Regions from separate parts of the Lysinibacillus irui genome, predicted to be linked through region 4. Evidence: riboswitches for the same ligand, from Rfam matches in the RefSeq annotation. Region 4 holds a riboswitch; each other region holds the start of a gene.
What was found. A riboswitch is a leader RNA that binds a small molecule or an ion and turns the genes downstream of it on or off. The one in region 4 is predicted to bind cobalamin.

Region 1 (3,172 bases), 1.9 Mb from region 4:
TGATGCTCCCGTTCAAATAAGTGCTTTTCAACAAGTCGTTGGTTACCTACTGATAAATCATCCGCATGACAGGCATTGCTAAAAGTTATGCCTGTTCCACGTGGATTTGGCTCCATTAATACATGCACTTCCGCATAATGCTTGAGTGGCTCAAAATGGCCATAGCCTGTAACCGTTGTCGCAATTGTCTCCATGTATAAAATTTGTGGCTCTCCGAAAGAAACGACTAATGAAAAACGCTTCTGTAATACCTCAACGAGTACCTCTAGCTGAATAACGCCCATTATATGCACGTGGATTTCCTGGAATTTTTCCTGCCAGAGAACACGTAATGAAGGCTCTTCCGCTTCTAACAAACGAAAAATTTGTAGCACTTCTTTAATATGTTGGTCGCCTTCATATTGTACCTTTGCCTGTAAGGTTGGGACGAGCTCGTACGGCTGCGATTGTGTAGTACTGCCAATGCGGTCTCCAATAGTTGCCTGACTTAACCCTTTAACAGCAAATATCTCACCCGCTTCAACATGTTGAACGGTTTCAAAGCGATTGCCATTATAAAGGCGAATTTCTGTGATTTTTTCTGTTGTCTCGCCAAAGGTAAATTCATCCCGCACATGTAAGGACCCCTGCATGGCCTTCATAAAGGTTAAACGCTGGTGGCCGTCGTGTCGTATTTTAAAAACCTCTCCCTGAAACGGTGCATCCTGTTCAAAATGAGTATCGGTTAATAGAGGAAGCTGGGCAATAAATTCCTGAATGCCCTCATCCTTTAAGGCCGAGCCTGTAAAGCAAGGGAAAGCACATTCACTTGTAATCATGTCCTTTAGCTGTGCTAGACATTGTTCATGTTCCAACGATTCATTCAAAAAGGCATCGAGTAATTCTTCATCTCGCTCTGCCAGCCATTCCATCATACTACTAGAAAGATAATCTGCTCGAAGCGGTTCATCGATCAACAAGACATCTGGTGAGCAATCTTTACGTAGCTGCTTCATGACTGCCTCTACGTTGGCCCCTTCACGATCGATTTTATTGATAAAAAAGAAGGTTGGGACATGATATTTACGTAACAGCTGCCATACTGTTTCTGTATGACCTTGCACGCCCTCCACTGCACTGATAATAATAATGGCGTAATCCATGACTCGAATGGAACGCTCCATTTCAGGGGAGAAATCGACATGCCCTGGTGTATCAATTAACGTGTATGTATCATCGCCGATGTTCATGCGACCTTGCTCGGCAAATATGGTGATGCCACGCTTGCGCTCTAATTCATGATTATCGAGAAAGGTATCCTGGTGATCGACACGGCCTCGGGCTTGAATACTATTTGTATGAAAAAGTACTTGCTCAGAAAATGTTGTTTTCCCTGCATCGACATGCGCAAGTACACCAATTGTTTTGTACATAACCAATCCTCGTTTCTATCCATTGCTTTCTTCCCATTGTAACAGAATTCTCGTAGAAATATTTCTTGTAAAATAGTTCGTCTTTATGTCGAAATAGTGCTAATATAATGGGGATTATGGATGTCACGCCATGTTCCTCATTGCGTGATTAATCTTCTTCTGCTAGTCTATCAATAGTATTAACCATTATAAAATGTATTGGTGCAAATGGCATTTGTCATTTGCTTAAAAGGGAAATCGGTGTAATTCCGATGCTGTCCCGCAACTGTAAATGGGGAGTCTATACAACGTGCCACTGTAGTGTAGCTATGGGAAGGCGTATAGATGATGAACCTAAGCCAGGATACCTGCCAATATGAACTGTTAACTAAGAACCACGAGGATGGGGATAGTGATAAAGGTGACCATACCATTTTTTCACTATGCTTCTCTCTTGGCGACAAGAGGGTTTTTTTATGCCCTCAAAACTATATTCATAACAAAGGAGATTAGGACATGAAGAAATGGAATAGTTTATGGCTCATCATGGTCATTGCCTTAGTAGCTGTTTTAGGCGCTTGTAATGCAACGGACAACAAAGAGTCTGCAGAACAGGGTGAAAAGGTTGAGCCGTCCGAGACAGCAACAACAGAAGTAACGATCGAAAATAATGATACAACGCAAACATATAAGGAAGCACCAAAAAAAGCGATTAGTTTAAATCAGCATGTAACGGAAATCATGCTGGCATTAGGATTAGAGGATTCCATGGTAGGAACAGCTTACTTAGATGATACAATCTATGAGCCATTACAAGAAGCTTACGATAAGGTCCCTGTGCTTTCAGATCAATATCCAACGAAGGAGCAAGTAATTGATGCAGAGGCGGATTTCTTATATGCAGGCTGGAAAAGTGGCTTTGGTGAAAAGGGCGTAGGAACTCCGGAAGAGCTAGAGGCATTAGGGATTCATACGTATTTACATACAGCTTCCAATATGACAAAGCCGACATTAGAGGATATTTTCACTGATATTCGCAATATCGCGAAGATTTTCCGGGTGGAGGATCGTGGAGAAGCCTTAATTGAGCAAATGACGAAAGACGTAGAAAATGTACAGTCGAAATTACCGAAAGATGATGAAAATTTACGTGTGTTAGTGTTTGACAGCGGTGAAAAGGATATCTTTACAGCTGGTCAAAACTTTATGAATGAGCTAGTGACCATCGCTGGTGGTCAAAATATTTTTGGTGATGTGGAATCCGGCTGGACAACCGTATCAAAAGAAGATGCAGTAGACCGTAACCCAGAGGTGGTGGTTGTCATTGATTACGGTGAAACAACAGCAGAACAAAAGATTCAATTCTTAAAAAATGATCCCGCATTAAAGGAGATGGAAGCTGTTAAAAATGAGCGCTTTGTTATTCTTCCGCTATCAGCAGCATCTGAAGGAGTTCGAGCAGCAGAGGCGATTGAAATTTTAGCAAAAGGCTTCTATCCTGAAAATTTTTAATCTAACAACAATCCGAGCTAGCGTTTTTGCTAGCTCCTTTTTCATAAGGAGAGATATCCATGAATGCATTTCAAAAAAACGTACCAGATCAAACCTTCGAAACACTTAGCCAACAAGGCGAATTTACACGCTTAGCTGTCAGTCCTGGCATTATTAATAAGCATTACACGCCAGCACAATTTCAAAAAATAGCCGAGATTGTTGGAGAAAAGGGGGCAATTAAGTATTCGGCTTCTTATAGTATTATAGTATCCGTCCCGACGAGTGCT
Region 2 (3,172 bases), 1.2 Mb from region 4:
AAGGGAAGGCTAGTGCTAGTTGGACAGAAGTCACAATATATGTACCTAAGTCACCAAGCATAGCGGCAAAGAAAACGGCAAGTGAAAATGACAACCCTATTTGTTGAGCCCCTTTAAAAACAAAGTAAGCAATAAACGGACCGACAATAGCCATAGAAAAGGCATTGGCTCCTAAAGTAGTGATACCACCATGCGCTAATAGTAATGATTGGAATAATAACACAATCGTCCCAATGACACTCATTGCTAAAGGTCCAAATAAAACTGTTCCAAGTCCAACGCCAGTTGGGTGGGAGCAGCTCCCGGTAACAGAGGGGATCTTTAAGGCCGATAGCACAAAAGCAAAGGCTCCTGAAAGCCCTAAGAGCATTTTTGTTTCAGGGTTTTCTTCCATTGTTTTTCGAATGGAACGCAATCCTAGAATAATAAAGGGAGTCGTGATGACCCACCAAAAAATGGCCCATTCAATGGGTAAAAAGCCTTCCATGATATGCATAGCAAAGGCTCGGTTTGGCACGATTAACAAGGCCAATAAAAAATAACTAAGTTTCCACCATGAAAATGTCAAAAGCTTTCCTCCTAACGATTAGTTTTTTAAGAATGTAGCGTGCGTAAAATAAAAAAGCACTTCTCCGCTGCTGGAAAAGTGCATAGCTAAAAAAAGCAAATCATTCTCATCTGCTAAGCCGCACACCTATCCTCGTAGGTTGAAACGATCACCTTTTTTTCGGCAGGTCTCCTGGCTCTAGTTCAACACTTTATAGGTCTTCCCATCATTGGACAGTGACATTATCTATAAAGCTCCCTATTACAGTGGCGGGACCGCGCCGGATTCAAACCGGCTTCCCTTTTAAGTAAAATGGCAAGCATTTTACACCGAAAAAACATAAAGTTGTGAGATTTCACGACAAAGTGTAACATAAATTTCCATAATTGTGCTAGATTTTTTTATATAAAAATTTTTAATTGCATATCCATATAGAAAATTTAGATAGAAGTAAGGAGAACTTAGTTTTTTAAAGAATAAGATTCGAGCAAAATTGATAAATTTGTCATAAATTTTTAAAGAAATATTGAAATTTTAAAATAATAAGATATGATAGAGACAGTTTTCTAAACAATTGAAGAAGATAATAAATTTCATATAAAACGTCAATAAGTGCTCGAATAGCTCGAGATAATAGGGAAATTGGTGAAAATCCAATACAGCCCCCGCTACTGTAATAGCTGATGAATTCGCAGGTACCACTGGTGAAAACTTGGGAAGGTGCGATAGTAAAATGAAGCTTAAGTCAGGAAACCTGCTTATTTGATTGTGCATGCAAACTTTTCGGAGGGAGAAGTTGAAGCGAGAGCGAGTACCTGTATTTTATTCTATTCGTTTTTATTTGGCTTCTACAAAACCTTTACTCTTCGTTAAGAGTGAGGGTTTTTTCTTTTTCCAGAAAGCAAATGAGGGGAGACAGAAGATGACAACATGGAATTTAGAGGGGATGAAAACACATCTCTTTATTTGCAATGGCAGTAGCTGCATGAGAAAGGATGCTGAGGAAATTACCTTAGCCATTCGAGATGAAATACAGCGACAAGCACTCGATCAGGAAATACATACGACAAGAACGCGCTGTAATGGACGATGCAAGGATGCTTGTGTAGTCATCGCCTATCCACAAGGAAATTGGTATCGAGTGCCATCAACAGAGCATGCAAGAATACTCGTACAAGATTTACATCATGAAACATTATACAACGAACATGTCTTTACACTTCGGGAAGGTACATTACAGCGTACAGCACAAACGACAGCCATTAAAGGGATCGAAAAGGTGAAAGAGGGGTAACAGCATGGCGCAAAAAGGGAAAATTTTCGTAGTGGGCTTTGGACCTGGAGATTTTAAGCATATTACGACACGAGCAGTAGAAGCTTTACAACAAAGTGATATGATCATAGGCTATAAAACCTATGTAGAGCTTATTCAAGATTTAGTCAGTGCAAAGTCTATTGTCAGTACCGGAATGACAGAAGAGGTATCACGTGCTCAAGAGGCTGTTCGTCAAGCAGAAGCAGGCAGCATCGTCTCCGTAATTTCGAGTGGGGATGCGGGCGTATATGGTATGGCGGGATTAGTGTACGAAGTGTTAATCGAATTAGGCTGGACAGAAGCTACAGGCATTGAAGTAGAAATAGTTCCTGGTATTTCAGCAATCAATTCATGTGCTAGTTTACTAGGGGCTCCGATTATGCATGATGCTTGTACCATTAGTCTGAGTGATCACCTAACACCATGGAATTTAATTGCAAAGCGTGTCGAGGCTGCTGCAATGGCTGATTTTGTTATTGCTTTATACAATCCTAAAAGTGGTAGGAGAACAAGACAAATTGTAGAAGCACAACGAATTCTCTTAGAATATCGCTCGCCAGACACACCAGTAGGACTTGTAAAAAGTGCCTATAGAGAACGTCAGGAAGTGACGATGACAACATTAGCAGAAATGCTCGAACATGATATTGGTATGCTGACAACCGTGATTATCGGGAATTCATCGACATTTTTCTATGATAATAAAATGATTACGCCACGTGGCTACCAGCGTAAATATACACTTGGGGAAGAAAAACAGCCATTACGACCACATCAGCGTTTACGTGAAGAAAATGAGCCGTGGGCAATGAACCAAGAGACAGGGACTGCACGTGATGACTTTGCAGCAGACCCTAATGCTGGCCGATTTAATAAACCCAGTGTAGCGGCTACGCCTCGGCCGAAAAAAACAGCGCTTGAAATGGCAACAGCGGCACTCGCCATGGTGAAAGGAACAAGTGCAATTAAGGTCACGCCGCCGAAGCTTGTGCAGCAAAAAATAGAATCTATTTTTGAGCTAGCAGTAAGTCCAGGGGTAGCCAATAAGTTTTTCACACCACAGCAAATGATGACATTAGCAGAGGTGGTTGGAGAAGAGGGTACGATGGAATATACGCCAGACCATCAAATCCACTTAAAAATTCCGACGACAGAGCCTGAACGCATTACAGAGAAATTACAGGAAGTAGGCTTTTTATTAGCGCCTATTGGGGATGTCCTGTCATTGAAGGCTTGTGATTTTTGCTACGGTGAAAAGGCTGATTCCATTCCATATGCGGAAGAAATACAAGAAAAACTAGGCGGCATGT
Region 3 (3,172 bases), 1.0 Mb from region 4:
GCAACATTTTTAACTGAACGTCAAGGGGGCTCAGATGTAGGGGCGAATGTTGTGGAAGCGAGAAGGGAAGGCAATGAATTTCGCCTCTATGGTGAAAAATACTTCGCTTCCAATGCCGGTATGTGTGGGGTAGCAATGGTGTTGGCACGTCTAGAAGGTGCACAAGCAGGCTCTAAAGGATTAACCTTATTTGCTGTTCCTTGGCGTAAAGAAGACGGAACGGCAAATCATCTACGTATTCGACGACTAAAAGATAAGTTGGGTGTTCGGGCAGTTCCATCTGGTGAGGTTGAATTTGATGGTGCACTTGCTTATGTTGTAGGTGAACAAAGTAAGGGGATTTATTATATGCTGGAGGCACTGAATCTCTCAAGAATTTGCAATGCCGTAGCATCGATTGGGATTATGCGTCGAGGTTTCTTAGAGGCGAAGCATTATGTGACAAATCGATATGCATTTGGCAAGCCTTTAACACAATACCCAATGATTCAAGATACATTAGGGAAATTTGCAGCTAAGCTACATGTAGAAGTAGCGACCGTTTTTGATCTTATTCAATTATACGATAAAGTAACGAATGGGCATGGAACACAACAAGATGTTATTATGAATCGTTTATATATTGCCATTATGAAAAAGGAAACGGCAGAGCAAGCGGTTCATTATGCTAGTGAAGCAATTGAATTACATGGTGGCAATGGTTATATTGAGGACTTTGTGACACCGCGCTTACTGAGAGATGCTCAAGTGTTGACGGTATGGGAGGGCACGGCTAATATTCTGGCGTTAGAGCTTATTCGGTTAGTGGATAAGTTTCAGGCACATGAGCTTTTTGTCAATGAGATGGAAGAACGGTTAGAAAAATTAACAGATAGCGCTTTGGTGCAAATTGTGAGAGAGCAATTGGTGAAACTAGCTGGGATCTTACAAATTTTTAGTGCTTTAGATGATGCCACGAAAACATTTGAAGCAAAAGATGTTGCAAAGAAAATGGCGCTGTTATATGAAAGTGTCGTAGCAGTTGAATGGGCGCAAAAATTTGGTGGAAAGTATGAAAAGCTTGCGGACGTTTATTTAGAACAGGCATGGTCATTGCGACAAATTGGAGATCAGATGAAAACCGTACAATATTTTTCTGATATTGTATAGAAGCTAGAAGTCGTCTTGAATAGGGGCGACTTTTTTTCGTTTTCATGTATAATAAAATCAACTGAATAGTATAAAGGTTCTTTACTTAAGTAAAGTGAAAAGGGAAAACGGTGTAATTCCGATGCGGTCCCGCCACTGTAAATGTGAGTTTTTTCAAAAGATGCCACTGATGATATTCGGGAAGGCTTGAAAAGACGTAATAAGCATAAGCCAGGAGACCTGCCTTTATAGTATAGACATAACAGCCTACGAGGATAGGGTGGTGGATTTTGTATCAGTTCTTTGGTGCAATGTTAACCCCTCATCATTCGTAGATTAGGGGTCTTATTTGTGTAGGAGAATTTCTGCCCAAATAAAGCACAGATCAACGAAGGAGGATTCACATGAAGAAATTTTGGAAGATAGGATTATCAGCATTTTTAACACTAGGGTTGCTAGCTGCCTGTGGCCAAGAGGAGAAAAACGACAAGTCGTCTAATGAACCGCAAACACAGCAAGAGACATCACAGGTGGACGAAGCAACTTTCCCAATGACCATAACAGATGCCATTGGCAAGGATATAACACTAGAAGCTCCTCCAGAGAAAATTGTTTCACTTATTCCAAGTAATACTGAAATATTATTTAGCCTTGGTTTAAAAGATGAAATAGTAGGGGTTACAGACAACGATGATTATCCACCAGAGGTAGCTGAAAAGGAAAAGGTTGGCGGTATGGAATACAATATTGAAAAAATTATTGCCCTCAACCCAGATATCGTTTTTTCACATGAATCTAGCATGTCTCTTTCAGAAGCAGCGATTGAACAGCTTGAGTCAGCGGGTGTAAAAGTATTTGTCGTCAATAATGCACAAGATTTTAATGAGACATACACGACGATTGAGCAGCTTGGTCGAGCTACAGGGAAATTGCCAGAGGCTGAAGAAGTTATTGCCAACATGAAGGCGAAGGTAGAAGAAGTGCTGGCCAAAGTAAAAGATGTTGAACCAAAGAAAGTGCTAGTAGAAGCATCTGATGAGCCAGATATCTATACAGCTGGGAATGGTACGTTTATGAACGCGATGCTTGAAATGATCCATGCAGAAAATGTAGCGGCAGATGCTGATGATTGGTATAAAATTGATGCAGAACAGATTATCGCTAAAAATCCAGATGTCATCGTGGTGACATATCACTATGTACCAGATATTTTAACTAAAATACCACAGCGTGCTGGCTTCGATACAATTAATGCTGTGAAAAATAAAGCAATTGTACAAGTAGATGAAAACACAACAAGTCGTCAAGGTCCTCGTTTAGGAGAAGGTCTTGAAGAATTAGCAAAAGCGATCTATCCAGAGGTATTTAAGTGAAAAAAATAGCAGTAGCCTATTTAGTAACAGGCACGCTTCTTCTTATTAGCATCTGGTGTGGCGTAGCAATAGGCTCAGTGCATATTCCATTTGAAGTATTGTGGAATCAGGCGGTTGATGAAACAGCCGCCAATATCTTTTGGAAAATCCGCTTGCCACGTGTATTGTTAGCGGGACTAGTAGGGGCTTCTCTTGCTATTGCAGGAGCTGCCTTTCAAGGTTTGCTAAAAAATCCATTAGCAGATCCATATACACTAGGTGTTTCATCTGGTGCTTCGGTTGGTGCTGTAATGACGATCTTTTTTAGCCTATCTATACCTATTGTAGGTTTATATGCATTACCCATTTTTAGTATGATTGGCGCTATTATCACGATGGTAGTTGTGATGAGTTTTGCTAGAATGGTAGACCGTTCATTAAAAATGGAGACATTGATATTAACAGGTGTTATTTTTAGTTCATTTTTAGGTTCACTCATTTCTTTAATGATTGCTTTATCTGGTGAAGAGCTACGCCAAGTCGTTGGTTGGTTACTTGGATCTGTATCAATGCGTGGATGGCCATATGTCCAAATGATTATCCCGTTTGTTTTGATTGGCTCACTTATGCTATGGACACAAAGAAGAGAGCTAAATGTTTTATTATATGGTGAAGAGAGAGCGAAACATCTT
Region 4 (3,172 bases):
AGATAAGGCTTACCAGTTAGTGGATGTATTTGAATATCAGCAAAAACATGAAATACTTCCCGTAACAACGTTGGAGTAAGTACTTCTTCTGGCGTCCCATGACAAACTATTCGTCCATTCTGTAAAACGTAAATTTGATCACAGTACATTGCTGCGATATTTAAGTCATGTAAAGCCGCGACTACAGTTAAATGTAGAGTTTGAATTAAGTCCATAAGCTGGAGTTGATGCTGTATATCTAAATGATTCGTCGGCTCATCTAATATCAATACCTTAGCTTGTTGTGCCAGAGCACGTGCAACCATTACGCGCTTTTTCTCTCCACCGGAAAGAGAGCTAAAGCTTCGTTTCTCCAAATGTGAAATACCAGTTTGTAGAAGAGCATCTGCCACAATTCGGAAATCTTGTTCTTGATCAAGCTCCAATAGTTTTTTATGTGGCGTTCTTCCCATACTGACTAAATCATGTACGGTGAAGTCAAATAAAACAGGTGTTTCTTGACTAACAACGGCTAAATTTTTAGCAATCGATTTACTTGATTGCTTTAAAATATCTTGTTCGTTTAATAATACCGTACCACTTTCCGGTTTTAGCAGACGGTACATATTTTTTAGCAATGTGGATTTGCCGCTACCATTAGGGCCAATGAGTCCAACAAGTTGTTTTTCTTTTATTTGAATACTTACTTCATGTAGTATACGCTCATCGTAAATGGAGAATGATAGCTGCTTTGCTTCTAATGTCATATAAGTTAGTCTCCTTCACCGAAAGAATAATTGTTACGACGGAGTAGCCAAATAAAAAATGGTCCTCCACAAAAGGCCGTTATAATACCAATTGGCATTTCTTGAGGTGCGATGATTATTCGGGCAAAAGCATCTGCCCACACTAAAAAGATTCCTCCAATTAAAGCACTAATAGATATCACATATTTATAGTTTGACCCCACAATTAACCGAACGATATGTGGAATGATTAATCCCACAAATCCAATAGAGCCACTGACTGCGACAAGTACACCAGTTAACAACGAAACAAGTAAAATGAGCTGAATACGAAATTGCTGTAAATTAACCCCTAACGTTACAGCTGCCTCTTCCCCTAGTAATAATAAATTTAAATTTCGATAGTGTAGCCATAGTAGCCCAAATACGAGGAAGAATATGAAAGCCGGGATTACAATATTATTCCACTTGGCTCCAGCTAGACTCCCTAGCATCCAAAACATAACAGCCTTTAAAGCCCCTTCTTGTTTCGACATCATCAAAATGAAATTGGAAACGGCCGTTAAAATAAAGGACACAGCCATCCCCGCCAATAACAAGCGAAAAATTGAGACACGACCACCAACTCGTGATAAGAAAAATACGAGCGCAATGGCAAGTAATGACCCTAAAAATGCAGATACAGAAAGAGCATAGATTCCTAAAAATGAAAAGGCACCTAAAATAATTACTGAGGTCGCTCCAACAGCTGCACCTGACGAAATCCCTAATATATAAGGGTCAGCAATGGAATTTCTCACAAGTGCCTGAATTGCTGCCCCAGCAATAGCTAGACCAGCTCCAACAATAGCTGCGAGTAAAACACGTGGTGCTCTTATTTGCCAAATAATGATTTCCTGTGAGCGACTCCAGTCTTGCTCTATGCCATTTTGTATAATGGGGATTTTAGAAAGAATAACTTTCCATACATAGAAGGGTGTAACTGATACAGACCCAACCATAACGGCTATTGTCATAGAAACGATTAATACGAAGAAAAGTATTAAGGAAAAAAACATAAATTTTTTATTCATCCGTTTAAAGCTCCTACTAAGTATTGATGGATGAAGCAATAAAAAAAGGTATTCCATACGAAAATACGCATAGAAATACCCTAGATTAAACAAAGTCAGAAAATATCCAGCTATTGTCCGTAATTGCTTGCATCCTCGTGGGCATTACAGGTATTACTAATGGCAGGTCTCCTGGCTTCGAATCAGCATCCTATAATGGCCTTCCCATACTAACACAGTGGCAAAAAATATTATAAGACTCCTCGTTACAGTTGCGGGACAGCGTCGGACTTCCACCGACTTCCCTTTTAAGTGACATTCAAAAAATATCACACCAATAGTACTTAAAGTTATAAAATTGTGACGATTCTATCATACATTTTTATAATTAGTTAGTCTACACTATAATTGAGTTAACTTAAAATTAAAATAAGGTTGACACAATTATATTCGTTTTTTACACTAGCAGTAAGAAGGTTTATAACGAGGTGAAATTTATGGCTACTGCTACACAACAGAGTCATCATAAATTAAGAACTATTGACATTACCTATATTGGGTTATTCTCAACACTTATGATGATAGGGGCTAATATTACCTCCTTTGCCCCATTTATGATGGTGGGTGGTGTACCGATTACACTACAAACGTTTTTTGCTATTTTAGCAGGACTGGTTCTTGGTAGCAGAAAGGGTGCGCTCGCCTGTACAGTTTATATGTGCATAGGATTAGCAGGAGCGCCTGTTTTTGCTCGTTTTGGTGGGGGAGTTGGACAAATTTTAAGCCCTACCTTTGGGTTTATTATTACATTTATTGGAGCAGCATTTGTTGCAGGACTAATTGTAGAACGAAGTGCAACAAAGAAAAGCTATATTGCGGCAGCGTTAATCGCAACTGCGCTTAATTATTTCCTAGGGACAAATTGGATGTATTTTGCCTACAAACTATGGGCAAGTGCACCAGAGGTCTTTTCATATAAACTAGCTTGGCTCTGGATGATCCCCCCACTACCAAAAGATTTTATCTTAGCGATTTTCGCTGGCATCCTCGCCTATCGATTACAAAAAACATTGAAAATCATGCCCATTCAATAAATAATTCCTCACATCTTTCTTGTTAGATGAAAGATGTGATTTGATTTTTGGTAGTAGATCATGTCCATTATTTCTGCACATTTATTTGCTACAGTATTAGCAAATAGTGAGGAGGATATGACATGATATTCAAACAAAAATGGTCAATGGCACTACTATCAGTATTAGCTTTACTTACTTTATCTGCTTGTACGGAGGATCAAACGAAGCCTGCGTCTACATCTAATCATACGACTGAAGAAATGGATCATTCGACAATGAACCATTCAAGTTCAGGCGAAGTACCAGCTACATTAAAAAT

Region 1: it holds a riboswitch for cobalamin, as region 4 does, so the genes downstream of both, OU989_RS10360 (ABC transporter substrate-binding protein) here and OU989_RS19750 (FecCD family ABC transporter permease) in region 4, are expected to answer to the same signal.
Region 2: it holds a riboswitch for cobalamin, as region 4 does, so the genes downstream of both, OU989_RS13545 ((2Fe-2S) ferredoxin domain-containing protein) here and OU989_RS19750 (FecCD family ABC transporter permease) in region 4, are expected to answer to the same signal.
Region 3: it holds a riboswitch for cobalamin, as region 4 does, so the genes downstream of both, OU989_RS02385 (ABC transporter substrate-binding protein) here and OU989_RS19750 (FecCD family ABC transporter permease) in region 4, are expected to answer to the same signal.

Annotation. Positions count from the first base shown of each region.
Region 1 is NZ_CP113527.1:2,072,782-2,075,953, forward strand. Features, by position in the region: gene OU989_RS10355 (elongation factor G) at 1-1,412, opposite strand, end outside; cobalamin riboswitch at 1,595-1,781, shown strand; gene OU989_RS10360 (ABC transporter substrate-binding protein) at 1,908-2,903, shown strand; gene OU989_RS10365 (NAD(P)/FAD-dependent oxidoreductase) at 2,963-3,172, shown strand, end outside.
Region 2 is NZ_CP113527.1:2,676,411-2,679,582, reverse strand. Features, by position in the region: gene OU989_RS13550 (energy-coupling factor ABC transporter permease) at 1-568, opposite strand, end outside; cobalamin riboswitch at 713-896, opposite strand; cobalamin riboswitch at 1,141-1,323, shown strand; gene OU989_RS13545 ((2Fe-2S) ferredoxin domain-containing protein) at 1,470-1,841, shown strand; gene cobJ (precorrin-3B C(17)-methyltransferase) at 1,846-3,172, shown strand, end outside.
Region 3 is NZ_CP113527.1:486,418-489,589, forward strand. Features, by position in the region: gene OU989_RS02380 (acyl-CoA dehydrogenase family protein) at 1-1,149, shown strand, start outside; cobalamin riboswitch at 1,207-1,390, shown strand; gene OU989_RS02385 (ABC transporter substrate-binding protein) at 1,533-2,501, shown strand; gene OU989_RS02390 (FecCD family ABC transporter permease) at 2,498-3,172, shown strand, end outside.
Region 4 is NZ_CP113527.1:3,923,208-3,926,379, forward strand. Features, by position in the region: gene OU989_RS19745 (heme ABC transporter ATP-binding protein) at 1-746, opposite strand, end outside; gene OU989_RS19750 (FecCD family ABC transporter permease) at 752-1,798, opposite strand; cobalamin riboswitch at 1,943-2,131, opposite strand; gene OU989_RS19755 (biotin transporter BioY) at 2,275-2,871, shown strand; gene OU989_RS19760 (YdhK family protein) at 2,994-3,172, shown strand, end outside.